One region of the Enterococcus sp. AAFC-DPL-5182 genome, then DNA from elsewhere that is predicted to be linked to it. Evidence: predicted binding sites of a transcription regulator. Region 1 holds the regulator's gene; the other holds the start of a gene.
What was found. Region 1 encodes LexA, which represses DNA repair genes until DNA is damaged. Its sites were predicted from a motif close to CNAACANNTGTTNG; they were not measured.
Positions count from the first base shown of each region.

Region 2: a site for LexA is predicted at 3,260-3,273, ahead of ruvA (Holliday junction branch migration protein RuvA). Genes of this name have one in related genera too.

Region 1 covers NZ_CM177101.1:1,971,774-1,979,975, forward strand. Annotated here, with positions in the region: gene AC4BB7_RS09060 (4-hydroxy-3-methylbut-2-enyl diphosphate reductase) at 1-251, shown strand, start outside; gene AC4BB7_RS09065 (glucosaminidase domain-containing protein) at 308-1,165, opposite strand; gene AC4BB7_RS09070 (LPXTG cell wall anchor domain-containing protein) at 1,484-2,626, shown strand; gene tkt (transketolase) at 2,690-4,684, opposite strand; gene AC4BB7_RS09080 (DUF896 family protein) at 4,783-5,025, opposite strand; gene lexA (transcriptional repressor LexA) at 5,358-5,978, shown strand; gene AC4BB7_RS09090 (dihydrofolate reductase) at 6,049-6,549, opposite strand; gene AC4BB7_RS09095 (thymidylate synthase) at 6,568-7,515, opposite strand; gene AC4BB7_RS09100 (ABC-F family ATP-binding cassette domain-containing protein) at 7,528-8,202, opposite strand, start outside.
Region 2 covers NZ_CM177101.1:3,567,148-3,575,349, reverse strand. Annotated here, with positions in the region: gene AC4BB7_RS16815 (Maf family protein) at 1-253, shown strand, start outside; gene AC4BB7_RS16810 (acyl-CoA thioesterase) at 282-776, shown strand; gene msrB (peptide-methionine (R)-S-oxide reductase MsrB) at 875-1,312, shown strand; gene AC4BB7_RS16800 (peptide ABC transporter substrate-binding protein) at 1,499-3,172, shown strand; gene ruvA (Holliday junction branch migration protein RuvA) at 3,345-3,956, shown strand; gene ruvB (Holliday junction branch migration DNA helicase RuvB) at 3,969-4,979, shown strand; gene AC4BB7_RS16785 (TetR/AcrR family transcriptional regulator) at 5,275-5,850, shown strand; gene AC4BB7_RS16780 (oleate hydratase) at 5,959-7,653, shown strand; gene AC4BB7_RS16775 (helix-turn-helix domain-containing protein) at 7,981-8,202, shown strand, end outside.

The DNA of each region.
Region 1 (8,202 bases):
ATGTTTCACAAATAGACCCTAACTGGTTGGCTGATGTTGAGCAAATCGCTGTAACGGCAGGCGCTTCTACTCCCACTCAAATTGTTCGTGAAGTTATTGATTATTTAACTCATTTTGATATTGATGATTCCAACACTCACATAAGGAATTCAAGAACAATGCCTGAAGACATTTTACCTAGACCAAGAATAAAAGATCTTACGAAAAATCGTCAACGGCGTTTAGAAGAATTGCGATCAGGTAAACGATAAAAAATAAAGCTAACAACAAAAAGTCATTGAGATGACAAAATGTTGCTAGCTTTATTTTATACGACTTGTAATACTTGCCCAACAGTAATTAATTCAGCAGTTATGCCGTTTGATGCCATAAGTTGATCCACAGAAATGCCAAACTTTTCAGCAATCCCCCATAGAGTATCTCCAGAGGCTACAGTGTAAGATTGAGCAGTGGTAGTTGTGCTACTTTGACCAATCGTTGATTGGTCCGTCGTTGAATTATCATTTGTCACAAATGATCCAGTGCTTCCACTGTCATAAGCTGTTAAACCATAAGCAGAAATTAACCAATTCAATTTGCTTGCATAATTAGGATCCGTTGCATAACGTCCAGCTAGTGCTGCTGTAGCATCCATATAACTAGACGTATTACTTTTCCACACGCCTGAATAATGGTAATTACCGCTGGAGGCTATGGTTGTTCTTAGGACATTCGCATGATCCTGAAATGATTCAGTATATGATGGATAACTTCTAAAAGGTTCAGTCACTGTCACCCATTCGCCATTTAAATACTCTGATGTAGGCATATAAACTGTTTGACCACCGTAACTGCCCTTCACACCAAATAAATTGTAATTAGGCGCCGCTGCTAGGCCTGACGTACCGTAACTGCTTTCTAACAATGCTTGTGCAATCATAACAGAGGCATATAAGTCATTGGCATCAGCTACGGAAGAAGCCGAATATCCAATAGAATCAATAAATGCTTGTTGAGAAACTTCGTTTTGCGTTTCAACTTCAGTTGCTTGAACTCCTAGTGGTAATAAATTACCTGCAATTGGAAGAAATACTAATGAAGTCCCTACCATAGAGGTCAGACGCATACGTCTATTTTTATGCTCTTTTTGCTGGTGTCTACTACTTCTTGTTTTAATCTCGTCCATTCATTTGTTCCTCCTCAATTAGAACATCGTACCATCATTCTACTCGGGGTCTTTCTTATAAACAATTATTTACTCTTGAAATTTGAAGTTTTAAAACAGGCGTAACCCAGTTGAAATTTTTGTTTTATTGACCAATCCTATATTTGTTTTATACAGTTTACTTAGTGTCTATTATTCGGACGTTTTTTTTTAGATAAATACCTTTGTCCCGCAATTATTAAGTTTTTTTAAATGCCTATAAAACGATTGCAATACTTTCTTTTCATGTTACAATTATTACGTAATGATTACAAAAAAACTTTAAATGGAGTGAATAAAATGAAAAAAATGGCAATATGGTTGGGTATAAGCACATTATTAGTCGGTTTAACAGTATTACCTACTATCAGTTTGGGAGAAACAATTACAAGTTCTGAAGAAAATTCCAGTAATATTCCTGTAACATCTGAAGCAGTATCTGAAGAGCAATCAACTTCTTCTGCAGAGTCTAAAACGAAAAAAACTGAAAATTCGACTGAGAGTTCACGCGAAAATAGAAATTCAGCCGATTCTAGTTTGACTATTTCAAGTTTATCCTATGATTTTGTATCTAAAACTATTTCAGGTAAAACCGCTCCAAGAGCTACAGTTTACGCTACAATTGTTTATGATTCAAACGGAATTGCGGAACCAAGTGCGACAGCGGAAGCTGACAATAATGGACATTTTTCCATTAATCACCTTTTTGATACAGGAAGAAAAATAAGCCTTACCGCACAACTAAATGACGTACTTAGTGAACCGACTACTTTTATTATTCCGAATGATCCTTCGTTAACAATTTCAAATTTATCTTATGATTTTGCAACTAAAACTGTTTCAGGTAAAACTGCTCCTGGTGCTGAAATTTATGCTACTCTTTCTACTAATAAAAGTCCAAAAGTAGATGACTTAACAACAACAGATAAGAATGGGAACTTTTCGTTTGTAGGTCAATTTTCTTCTGGTCAGGAAGTCATGTTTATTGCTTATTTAAACGGGGCTTCTGGTGAAGAGATCAGTTATACAATCCCGACGAAAGCTGCCACCTTAACAATCAGTGATTTATCTTATGATCATGACACAGGAACCCTTAGTGGAAAAACTGCTCCTCATGCAGCTGTTGGACTTACGATGCCAACTACTATGGGACAAGCACGTGTAATGAGTGATGAAAACGGCTATTTTTCATATAAAGAAGCCCCCCTTGCTCCAGGCACTGTGCTAACTATCACTGCCTATCTTGGGGATGATTACAGTGAAACCGTCTCATTTACTATTCCAGAAAAAACAGCTTCTTCTCATACTACGATAAGTACCAAACCAATTGGTAAAACAACAAAAAATCTTCCTAAAACAGGAGAAAATAAAAATTTCAAATTGGTCATTCTAGGTTTTCTTACCATTTTATCAATACCTTTTATCTATAAAAAGATAATATAAAATTCTTAATTTAAAAAATAAAAAAACAGAAAGTCACAACTCGTGAATTTCTGTTTTTTATTTTTATAGACTATTATATTTTGAAACTACATTATCCACGGTAAAACCAAATTCTTTCAAGACTAGATCTCCAGGAGCAGAAGCACCAAAGTGATCAATCGTTACAGTTGTGCCTTCAGTTCCAACATACCGTTCCCAGCCAAATGGTGAAGCAGCTTCAATTGCTACTCGTTTGGTCACAGCTTTAGGTAAAACTGACTCTTTGTATTCCGCCGATTGTTTTTCAAACAAATCAAAACTAGGCATTGAAACAACCGAAACATCTTTTCCTTGTTCTGCTAAAGCTTTTTGGGTTTCAATCGCTAAATTAACTTCTGAACCAGTTGCAATTAAGATACCTTCTGGTTTTTCGCCTTTTTGCTTCGAAATTACATAAGCGCCTTTTTGGACAAGTTCTCCTGCATGTTCTTTTGTTCCTTCAATAACAGGTAAGTTTTGACGACTTAGAACTAACACTGTTGGAGCATTTTTTGTTGTCATAGCAATCTTCCATGCTGCAACTGTTTCGTTACCGTCGGCTGGACGAATCACTTGGACACCTGGCATACAACGAATACTTGCTAATTGTTCAACAGGCTCGTGCGTTGGTCCATCTTCACCTACAGCGACAGAATCATGTGTTAGCACATAGGTTACAGGCGTATTTTGGATCGCTGCTAAGCGGACTGCAGGACGTAAGTAGTCTGTAAAAACAAAGAATGTTCCGCCATAAACACGGCTTCCTCCATGTAATTGAATGCCATTCATTGCTGCCGCCATTGCAAATTCACGGACACCAAACCAAATATTGCGGCCTTCATATTGTCCCGGCTCAAAATCTTTTTCAGCTGCGACCATTGTATTATTTGAAGCAGATAAATCAGCAGAACCGCCCCAGAAACCTGGTACAGCCTTAGAAATTGCTTGAATTGTTTCTTTGCTCGTTACTCGACTAGCTGCGCTTGAACCTACTTCATAAGTTGGTAGTTCACTATCCCAATTTTCAGGAAGCTCATCAGAGAAGGCTTGTTTGAATTGTTTAGCCAATTCAGGATGCTCTCTTGTGTAATTGGCAAACATTTCATTCCACTTGTCTTCGGCTTTTCCGCCTTCGTCTACCATTGTTTCTTTAAAACGAGCAGCAACTTCTTCTGGAACTGTAAAATCAGGATATTCCCAACCATAAACGGCTTTAGCAGCAGTAATTCCTTCTGCTCCGATTGGTGCGCCATGAACAGAAGATGTTCCTTCTTTTGGAGCGCCATAACCGATAACTGTTTTGACCTCTATCAATGTTGGTTTATCGGATTCAGCTTTTGCTGCTTCGATTGCTTTTGAAATTTCTTCTAAATCATTACCATCTTTCACTAAGATATGTTGCCAACCATATGCTTCGTAGCGAGCCCCAACATTTTCTGTAAATGCTTTTGATGTTGGTCCATCTAATGAGATATCATTTGAATCATATAACACGATCAGCTTACCTAGCTTCATATGTCCGGCCATTGAACTAGCTTCTTGCGAAACACCTTCCATCAGATCACCGTCACCACATAGTGCATAAGTATAGTGATCGATTACTGGAAAGCTATCACGATTATAAGTCGCAGCAGTATGCGCTTCAGCCATTGCCATACCAACAGCCATTGCAATGCCTTGTCCTAAAGGACCAGTCGTTGCTTCAACACCATCTGTATGATGAACTTCAGGATGTCCGGGTGTTTTGCTATCCCATTGACGGAAACTTTTCAGATCATCCATCGATACACCGTATCCTGCTAAATGAAGCAGACTATACAACATTGCAGAACCATGACCAGCAGATAGAATGAAGCGGTCTCTATCTACCCAATTTCTTGATGTTTTTGGATTTACTTTTAAATGCTTTGTCCAAAGCGCATAGGCCATAGGTGCAGCACCCATTGGTAATCCAGGATGTCCTGAATTTGCTTTTTGTACTGCTTCGATACTTAGTGTGCGAATTGTATTGACGCCTAACTGATCAGTGTTGTCGAACAAAAAAATCATCTCCTATTTAGGTTTTTTTTACCTTTATTAACTATATTTTATCGTATTTCGTTTATGAAAGCAATTACTTTTAGTAAAAAAAACTAAAATTATTTCCTATTGTGCAATCCTTTAGCTTTCTGGATCTCTTTCAATTTTTCTGGCGTTACATCATTTCCTTTAGGATCAACCACTTTCATTCCCTCGATATGATGACGCATACCACCGCGAAAAGCAGCTAAATATTCTTGACGAAGTACTTTTTGTTCTGCTTTTTCTTTCTCAGTCAATTCACCTTCTTTTGCCTTTTTAGCAAGTTCATTGATTCGGTTCATTTTTTCAGACGATAACATAGTCATACCTCCTTATTTTAAAAACTAGATAGGCTCGCTCAGCGCTCAGATAAAAATAGTTCTGTAATACTTTTTCGCAGTCATATTCTATTTTTATAAAAAATCGAGCTTATTGCTATCCCATATAGCTAGACAAGTTTACATTCCATGTCTATCTTATAAGATGCACACAAAAAATACAACTATATTCTTAGATAAAAAAGAAACAAAACCGCCTATTCTATACAAAAATTGCCCTAACAGTACTTATTTCAAAAAAATACGAACGCCTGTTTGATTCCTATATAAAACTATGGTACACTAAAATTATAAATTGAAAGAAGGTGCGGGTTTTGGTGAAACGTACAGACACAAGGCAAGTCGAGGTTTTAAAATATATATACGAACAAGTCGAACTGAAAGGCTATCCCCCGACCGTTAGAGAAATTGGTAAGGCGGTTGATCTTTCTTCAACATCTACTGTTCATGGACACTTAGCCCGTTTAGAAAAAAAAGGGTTGATTTTACGTGATCCCACTAAACCAAGAGCAATTGAATTAACAGCGGACGGCCTGGATAAAATTGGTGTTAAACCAACAGTTATCCCGATGCTCGGAGTTGTTACCGCTGGGGAACCTATCTTAGCTGTAGAAGAAGCTTCTGATTTCTTCCCTCTTCCTCCTGATTTAAAAGCAGAAGAAAATGCTCTGTTTATGCTGACTATCAGAGGTGAAAGTATGATCAACGCAGGGATTTTGGATGGTGATCAAGTAATTGTCCGTAAACAAAGCTCTGCATCAAATGGTGACATCGTCATTGCCATGACTGATGAAGATGAAGCTACTTGCAAACGATTTTTTAAAGAGATAGATCATATTCGTTTACAACCTGAAAATGATGCGCTAGATCCAATTATTTTAAGTAATGTGAGTATTTTAGGTAAAGTTGTTGGTTTATACCGCAATCATATTTAAATAACAAAAAAAACATACTAGCAATAGTATGTTTTTTTTGTTATTCCTCCGAATAAGCCTCATTAACGTTTTAATCAGCTGCTACTTTACGCTGATATGTCTCGAACTGATACTCATAACTATTTTTTTCGTCCTTAGATCCTTCACTTAAATTGATTAATGTCCAATCATCCCAAGCAACAGTTGGAAATTTCGTATCACCATCAAATATATGATGAATCACTGTACGATACAGCACATCACAATAAGGTAAAAAGTCCTCATACACTGCTGAACCACCTGCAATAAATGTAATCCCAGCAAAAGTTTTAGCGTAATCTAGAACTTCATCAATCGTATGAAATACAATGACCCCTTTTGCACGGTATCCTTTGTCTCTTGTCAGGACGATCGTCTGACGATTCGGCAGTGGGCGGCTTCCCATTCCCTCAAAAGTTTTTCTTCCCATAACAATCGTGTTGTCTTCAGTCATTTGCTTAAAAAATTTCAGATCATTTGGCAAATGCCAAGGTAATCGATTTTCTTTACCGATCGTCCCTTTTTCATCTTGTGCCCATATGGCTGCTAGCATCAGGAAACTCCTTTCAAATTAAACGGCAATCGGTGCCTTGATTGCTGGATGCGGATCATATCCTTCTATAACAATATCTTCCATATCAAAATCAAAAACAGATTTTTTTTCTTGATTCAATTTTATCGTAGGAAAAGATCGAATCTCTCGAGTAAGTTGTTCATTCATTTGATCAACATGGTTGGTATATAAATGTGCATCTCCTAATGTATGCACGAAATCGCCTACTTCTAAACCTGTTTCATGAGCAATTAAATGCGTTAATAAAGCATAACTGGCAATGTTGAAAGGAACACCTAAAAAAACGTCTCCACTGCGTTGATACAGCTGGCAACTTAGTTTACCATCATTCACATAAAATTGAAACATTGTATGACACGGCGGCAAAGCCATTGATGGAACATCTTCTGGATTCCAAGCAGACACGATCAGACGTCTTGAATCAGGCGCTTTTTTTATCATTTCAATAACATTTTTTAGTTGATCGATGAAACTACCGTCTTTGGTTTCCCAATGGCGCCACTGAGCTCCATAAATATTGCCTAGTTCACCATGTTTCTCAGCAAAAATATCATCCGATAAAATTTTATTACAGAATTCTTTATGTTCTTTTTCATAGCTTTTCTTAAATTCTTCATCAACAAGAACACGACGACCAAAGTCTGTCATATCAGGACCTTGGTATTCATCACTTTTGATATAACGTTCAAAAGCCCATTCATCCCATATGTGATTGTTATGTTGCAGGAGATAGCGGATGTTCGTATCACCATTTAAAAACCATAAAAGCTCGCTTTTAATTAAACCAAACGGCACTCGCTTAGTCGTTAACAAAGGAAATCCTTTTGTCAGATCAAAACGCATTTGATGTCCAAAAATACTTTTTGTACCTGTTCCAGTGCGATCTTCTTTCAAATGACCTTCCTCTAAAATCTTACGGCCTAATGCTAAATATGCTTCTTCCATAGTTACTGCCTCCTAATTTTCTGCAAATTCACTCAAATATTCCCAACGTTCCATTTTTTCTTCAAGTTCTTGTTCCACTATGGACAAGCTTGACTGAAGCTCTTGTAATTTTGTGAAGTCATCTCCTTGATGATTCATCTCTTGTGTAAGTTGATCTGAACGTTCTTCAAGTTTTGCTATGTCATCTTCAATTGATGCCCACTCTTTTTGTTCCATGTAGGTTAATTTGGTCTTTGCTTTTTTTTCAGTTTCTTTAAGTGGTGTTGTTTCAGTTTTAACTAACTTTTTCGATTTCTCTTTATTTGTAGTAAGATACTCACTCATTGAACCAAAATAGGTTGTGATTTGACCTTCTCCTTGAAAAACTAATAACTTATCCATTGTTTTATCAAGAAAATAACGGTCATGAGAAACAGCGATCACAGCCCCTTTAAATGTTTGAATATAATCTTCTAATATTGTTAAAGTATCAATATCTAAATCATTTGTCGGTTCGTCCAATAATAACACATTTGGTTGACCAATCAATAGTTTTAACAAGTATAAGCGGCGTTTTTCACCACCAGAAAGTTTGCCGATGATCGTACCATGCATAAACCGTGGAAACAGAAATCGTTCCAGTAGCTCGGCAACCCCGATACTTGTTCCATCTGTTCTTTGCACTTGTTCTGCTGCATCTTGTAAATA
Region 2 (8,202 bases), 1.6 Mb from region 1:
TACCAGTGTGGTCTTGATGAAAGACGATCAAGAATCTTCAGCGACGGTTCCAGCAACAGTCGAATTTTATGATTTGACAGATGACGAAATCAATCGTTATTTAGATACAAAAGAATACCAAGATAAAGCTGGAGCCTATGGAATTCAGGAACAAGGGGCTTTACTAGTAAAAAGTATTCAAGGCGATTACTATTCGATCATGGGGCTGCCAATTGCGACACTCTATAGAATGTTGCCAGCTTTTGACGAGTAATCGTACGATGAAAGAAGGAAATACATCCATGAAATGTTCTCAAACTAGAGCAATCCAAACACATATGATCACATATCCTCACTTGAATTTTCATAAAACTTTATTTGGCGGTCAATTAATGGCTTGGCTAGATGAAACAGCTGGACTTTCGGCTGTCCGAGTATCTAGAGCGGCAATTGTCACAGCTTCTGTCGATCATTTAGATTTTTTGGCACCTTTAAAAGCAGACCATTCTGTTTGTATCGACGCTTATGTATCAGGCGTTGGTACACGTTCAATGGAGATTTTTGCAAAAGTCATCGGTGAAGATTTATTTTCAGGAGAGCGTTATTTGGCTGGTACCTGTTTTATGACGTTTGTAGTGCCTAAAGGAGCTACTTTACCAGAAACGATCGAGCCTGAGACAAAAGAAGAACGATTTATTTGTCAGGGCTATGAAGCGCGAAAACAATTCAGACAAGCCAAACGACAAGAAAGTATCGATCTTGCTAAAAATGTCGATTTAGATATTCCGTGGAACTAATAATAGACGTAAACACTCACTTTCTAAACAGAAGCTGAGTGTTTTTTTATCAATGATGCTATGATAAGAGTAACTAAAATGTAAGGGTGTGATTTGTCATGGAAAAACCATCAAAAGAAGAGTTGAAGGAAAAGCTATCCGATATTGAATATGCCGTAACACAGGAAAATGCGACTGAACGACCTTTTACTGGTAAATATGACGATTTTTACCAAGAGGGAATTTATGTTGATGTGGTGAGTGGCGAACCACTTTTTAGCTCGAAAGATAAATATGATGCAGGCTGTGGCTGGCCAGCATTTACTAAACCCATTGAAAAACAAGGTGTTAAAGAAAATTCAGATTTTTCTTTAGGTATGCGTCGTGTGGAGGTTCGTAGTAAAGAAGCGGATTCCCACTTAGGTCATGTTTTTACAGATGGACCACAAGAGCAGGGCGGCTTACGTTATTGCATCAATGCAGCAGCGTTGCGGTTTGTTCCAGTACAAGAATTAGAAAAAGAAGGTTATGGAGAATATAAGTCTTTGTTTGAATAGAAATTTTTGCTTATCTGAGTAGCAACATCTACTCAGATAAGCTTTTTTTTACTATTTTAAAGGGGAAAAACTGGTTACGTTTTTATTACATAAAATAGTTGCTATTTGTCTGTATTTTTAGTAATATAAGAATATTCAGAAAATTAAAATTTGAAAAGAAAATTATTGATTATTGAGGAGAATAGAATGAAAAAGACGAAGAAGACGAAATTAATAAGTGTTATGATGCTCTCGACATTAGTTTTAGCAGCCTGTGGTGGCGGCGGTAAGACTGGTTCTACAGATAGTAGTAATGAAGGTAAAAAAGCAAGTGGGGAACAGCTTTTTAAACTAGTCGTACAACAAGAAATACCTACGGCGGATCTATCATTAGGAACAAATACCATCAGTTTTTCAGCATTTAATAATATTTATGAAGGATTATACCGTTTAGACGAAAAAAGTAAGCCACATGCAGCAGGAGCCGCAGAAATGGCGAAGAAAAGTGAAGATGGTTTGACGTATACTTTCAAATTAAGAGAAGACGCCAAGTGGTCTAATGGTGATCCTGTAGTTGCTGCGGATTATGTCTATGGATGGCAACGAACAGCCGATCCTAAAACAGCTGCTGAATATGCTTATATGTTTGAATTAGTAAAAAATGGAGCGGACGTTTCTGCTGGGAAAAAAGGTCTTGATGAATTAGGAATCAAAGCAATCGGTGATTATGAACTAGAAGTAACATTAGAGCAAGAAACACCATACTTTGATTACTTATTAGCGTTTCCATCATTTTTCCCGCAAAATAAAAAAATAGTCGATGAAAAAGGCAAAGACTACGCTTCAAACAGTGAGTCTTCTGTCTACAATGGTCCATTCACATTGACTGATTTCGATGGTGCAGGAACAGATACTGAATGGTCTTACACAAAGAACGATCAATACTGGGACAAAGATACTGTTCAATTAGATAAGATAGAGGTAAAAGTAGTTAAAGAAGCACCAACATCATTGAACCTTTTCCAAGACGGACAAGCTGATGACGTGATCTTGAGCGGAGAGTTAGCGAAACAAATGGCAGATGATCCAGAACTTGTGATCGAAAAAGATGCGCGTACTTCTTATCTTGAGTTCAACCAACGAGATGAGAAATCACCCTATCACAATGCAAATTTAAGAAAAGCTATTTCTTATTCTATTGATCGTGACGCGGTTGTTGAACGTATCTTAGGAGACGGATCAGTAGCTTCCACAGGACTTGTTCCAGAAGGCATGTCTTATTCACCAAAAGACAACAAGGACTTTGCAGATGAGAATAAAGACTTATTGAAATATGACAAAGAAAAAGCCAAAAAATATTGGGAAGCAGCAAAAAAAGAATTAGGGATCAGTACATTCAAATTCGACATTGTAGGAGATGATACAGATTCTACGAAAAAAATCTTAGAATATATCCAAGGAGCAGTCAAAGAAACATTAGATGGCGTGGATGTAACAGTTACAAACGTACCGTTTACTGTTCGTCTAGACCGTGGTAAAAATGGTGACTTTGAAGTACTCATGGGTGGCTGGGGAGCTGACTATGCAGACCCAAGTAGTTTCACTGATTTATTCCTAACGGGTGGATCATATAATAGAGGGCGCTACTCAAACGAAAAATATGATGCATTGGTCAAAGCGTCAGGTAGCAAAAATGCTTCTGATCCAGAAAAACGCTGGACAGATATGGTAGATGCTGAAAAACTACTGATGGATGATATGGGTGTTGCACCTGTGTATCAAAAAGCAGAAGCACACATGCGTAGTAAAAAAGTCAAAGGTGTAGTGGCTCATGGAGCGGGCGCACGATATGACTATAAATGGACGTATATTTCTGAATAAGAAAATAAGCCAGTACGAATGGATTCATAATTCGTATTGGCTTTCTTTTTATCAAGCTACTGATTTTCCCAAATCTGTGCTAAAATAGAAACGTATGTGCGTATCAAGCATAAGAACGTTGGCGCAAAAGAATCTATCCGCTAACTTTAATGGAATCGAGAAAGGTGAAATTATGTACGAGTATATCATTGGTAAGGTTACATTTATCAGCCCTTATTATATTGTAGTAGAAACAAATGGCATCGGTTATCAGGTTTCTGTAGGCAATCCCTATCGTTATTCTGGCAAAACCGATCAGCAAATTAAAATTTATATCCACCAAGTCATTCGTGAGGATGCCCATCTATTATATGGGTTTGGTGATTTAGATGAAAAACAACTCTTTTTAAAACTAATCAGTGTGTCAGGAATCGGACCAAAAAGTGGGCTTGCGATCATGGCATCAGATGATCACGGTGGTTTGATCAATGCAATTGAGAGTGAAGATGCTGCGTATCTAACAAAATTCCCGGGCGTAGGTAAAAAAACAGCACAGCAAATGATTCTAGACCTAAAAGGTAAACTTGGAGAACTGGAAACGTCAGAAGCGGCTGTTGAAGCAATGGCTAAAACACCAACTGCCCAATCAGTAAATCAATCACTAACAGAAGCGTTAGAAGCTTTGAGTGCGCTAGGCTACAGTGAAAAAGAAATCAAACGAATTACACCGAAATTAGAAGAATTAGGTAGCCAACCAACGGATGAATACTTGCGTAATGCACTGAAATTCATGATGAAACGCTAAGGAGGAATCGCTATGACAGAAGATGAAAGACTGCTTTCCGCTCAAACAAGCGAAGGGGAAGAATCACTGGAAAAGTCACTGCGCCCCCAATTTCTCGAACAGTATATCGGTCAAGATAAAGTCAAACAAGAGCTTACAATTTATATAGAAGCAGCTCGTAATCGAGAAGAAGCGCTAGATCATACGCTTTTATACGGACCGCCAGGACTTGGTAAGACAACCATGGCTATGGTGATTGCCAATGAAATGCATGTTAATATTCGAACGACTAGCGGACCTGCAATTGAACGAGCTGGTGATCTTGTTGCGATTTTAAATGAATTGGAACCAGGAGATGTTTTGTTTATTGATGAAATCCATCGTTTACCTCGTGTAGTGGAGGAAATGCTGTATTCCGCAATGGAGGATTTTTATGTAGATATCATGGTGGGACAAGGGACAACGGCTCATCCCGTTCATTTTCCGTTGCCGCCATTTACCTTGATCGGTGCCACAACTAGAGCAGGGATGCTATCGGCGCCACTAAGAGATCGCTTCGGGATCATTTCTCATATGGAATATTATGAAACACAAGACTTAAAAGAAATCGTATTGCGTTCTGCGGATATTTTCCAGACAGAAATCGTAGAAGAAGGTGCTTTTGAAATTGCTCGCCGCTCTCGTGGTACTCCTCGTATCGCCAATCGTTTATTAAAACGTGTCCGTGATTTCGCTCAAGTTCAGTCAAATGGCACGATTGATCGCAGTATTGCAGATCAGGCATTGACCTTACTGCAAGTCGATCATCAAGGACTGGATTATGTCGATCAAAAATTATTGAAAACAATGATCGAATTATACGGTGGAGGTCCAGTTGGTTTAAGCACCTTATCTGTGAATATTAGTGAAGAAACTGAGACGGTCGAGGATATGTATGAACCGTATTTGATCCAAAAAGGTTTTATTAAGCGAACGCCAAGAGGACGGATTGCAACAGCTTTAGCCTATGAACACTTTGGTTATGAATCTTATTATCAGGAATAAAGAAAATAGTAAAATATAAAGCGAGGATGAAGCAAGCTAGTAATAGTTTGTTCCATTCTCGCTTTTTTTCTAAATTTTGAAATATGATATATCTCAACGATATATTTATAATTGATTACCAAAGGAAACCCATCTTTATAAGCAGTGGAATTAGTTCTATCTGTTCCTTCAAAAATCACTTCATGAGTTCCATTTTTCCGTACTATTAACAATCCCTAAAAATCCCTCAAAACCTTATATTTCTTTCCATTTTTTTGGTATGATAAACCTATCTAAAAAAAGTGAGGAAAAAATCATGAGCGAATCACAAATAACCAAAAAAGCCATCTCGTCTGCATTGATCGAATTATGCGACAAAAAGCTATTCAGTAAAATCAGCGTGCAAGATATCACCAAAGAAGTCGGCTTAAACCGCCAAACATTCTATTATCACTTTACGGACAAACAAGATCTGTTACGTTGGATCTACACCCACGATGCATTGATCTATCTAGACTCATCAGACGTTAGCATCGACAATTGGGAAGAGCAAGCCTTAAAAATGTTAAAAGCGATCCAATCCAAAAGTGATTTCTACTATAATACTGTTAGTTCAGATTCAGATATCCTAAGAAAATGCTTTTCGGCAATCACAAATAAACTCTTCATTAATTTATTCGATCAAATGGATAAAGAAAATCAACTACTTCCAGAAGACAAACTATTTTACGCGCGATTTTTTTCGTATGGCTGTAGTGGTGTCTTGATCGATTGGATTTTAGGCAGTTATAAAGAATCACCATTAGAAATCGCCACACAGTTATTCCGTTTAGCCAAAGATACAGAATTTTTCTCTTATCGTCTGTATGCGCAAGAAAACGAACTATTATGACAAATTGTCCATTCTGTCTAAAAAGAAGACGGAATGGAAAGGCTATCACAAGACATTTACATGGAATCATTGTACGCTAGGTTCATAAATTGAATCGGGGGGATTTTCATGAAAAAAAGACATATTGGATTAGCCGCAGCAGGTGCATTAGGTGCAGCTTTCCTTGCTAAAAAAGTATCCGCTGAAAAGAAAGTAGAAAAAGTTGCTGAGATAGAAGAAGAGATCAACAGCCGTTATTATGGAGACAAACAGGTTTATCTAATTGGCGGCGGAATCGCTACAATGGCAGCAGCGGCTTACTTGATTCGTGATGCAAACTTTAATGGGAAAAATATCCACGTGATCGAAGGCATGAAAATTCTGGGCGGAAGCAATGACGGAATCGGTACCAACGAAAAAGGGTTCGTTGCTCGCGGGGGTCGAATGTTAAATGAAGAAACGTATGAAAACTTCTGGGAATTATTTAGTAGCATCCCTTCACTTGAATGGGCAAATCACAGTGTAACAGAAGAAATTTTGAACTTTGATCACTTACATCCAACACATGCTCAAGCACGCTTAGTGACAAAGGACCAAGAAATCCTTGACGCACATACAATGGGATTTGACAATGAAGATCGTTTAGCGATGACAAAATTATTAGCTGCTTCAGAAGAAAGTTTAGATGGCGTAACGATCGAAGAGTGGTTTGGTCCACATTTCTTTGAAACCAACTTCTGGTACATGTGGCAAACAACTTTCGCTTTCCAAAAATGGAGCAGTGCCTTTGAATTACGTCGTTATATGAATCGAATGATTTTAGAATTTTCTCGTATCGATACATTAGAAGGCGTAACGCGTACACCTTTGAATCAATATGATAGTGTAATTTTACCGTTAAAAGCCTTTTTAGAAAAACACGGTGTTGATTTTACTCTGAATGAAGATGTGGTTGATTTAGAATTTAAACCAGGTGCAGAAATCACTGTTACAGCATTGAAGCTGGGGAATGGTGAAACTATTGAACTGAATGAAGAAGACGTCGTGATCATGACCAATGGAACCATGACTGATAGTTCGACAGAAGGGGATTGGAGTACTCCAGCGCCAGAGGTTACAGAAGAATCACGCTCTGCTCGTCTATGGCGCAATATCGCCAAGAAAAAAGCAGGATTAGGGAATCCGGAACCATTCTTCGGTAATGAAGCACAAACTAACTGGGAAAGTTTTACGGTTACTTGCCGCGGTGATAAGTTATTAAAACGAATCGAAGAATTTTCTGGCAATATTCCAGGATCAGGTGCATTAATGACGTTGAAGGATTCAAGTTGGTTGATGAGTACCGTTGTCGCAGCACAACCTCATTTTAAAAATCAAGATCCTGATACAACGATTTTCTGGGGATACGGGATTTATACAGACAAAGTCGGCGATTATGTGAAAAAACCAATGCGTGATTGTACAGGAGAAGAAATTTTATATGAGTGGATTTGTCAAATGGGTTGGCAAAGTGATTGGGAGGAAATTCACAAAGATGTGGTAAATGTGATTCCTGCCTATATGCCATATATTGATGCGCAGTTCCAACCACGCAAAATGGACGATCGTCCCCAAGTCGTTCCAGAAAATAGCACGAACTTTGCGATGGTCAGTCAATTTGTTGAAATACCAAAAGATATGGTCTTTACAGAAGAATATTCAGTGCGTGCAGCTCGAATTGCAGTGTATACGTTGTTTGATATTGATAAGGAAATCATTGCTGTGACGCCGTATAATCGCGATCCTAAAGTGTTAGCTAAAGCTGCACAAACAATGTTTAGATAGAAAAAATCACAATTTTATAAAAAAGAAGGACAACAAAAAATAGTTGTTCTTCTTTTTTTTAGTGTATTTAGGACTATTACGTTCAAATGATATTCAAATTATAAAGATATAATTTCGTGTTTTTACTTTTTTTTGATACTTTTTATTCTGAAAAAAAATAATAAAAAATATGTGAAATATTGCATAATGATGATGTTCACAAGTTATTTCTTTTTTTACTGGAAAAAGAGGATAAAAAGAAACGGGAAAAGAAAAAAAAAGTATATTATTTGTAAAAAGAGATGTTTGGGGAAGCGAAACAAAAACAAAAAAGATTTGGGGATACTAATGAGAGCTTTTTTAGATGAAACATATGATAGACAATTGAAAATTCTAAGTTATATAGATAACAAAAAAAAGATAGTCAGTGTGAAGCAAATATCTGAAAACACAAATCTTTCTGAAAAGACTGTTTTGCAAGTGATCAGAAGATTTGAGCAAGAATTTTCTTTTTCTGACAATCAATTTCAAATTATTTATGCAAACAAGACAATTAAAGGGATATATGCA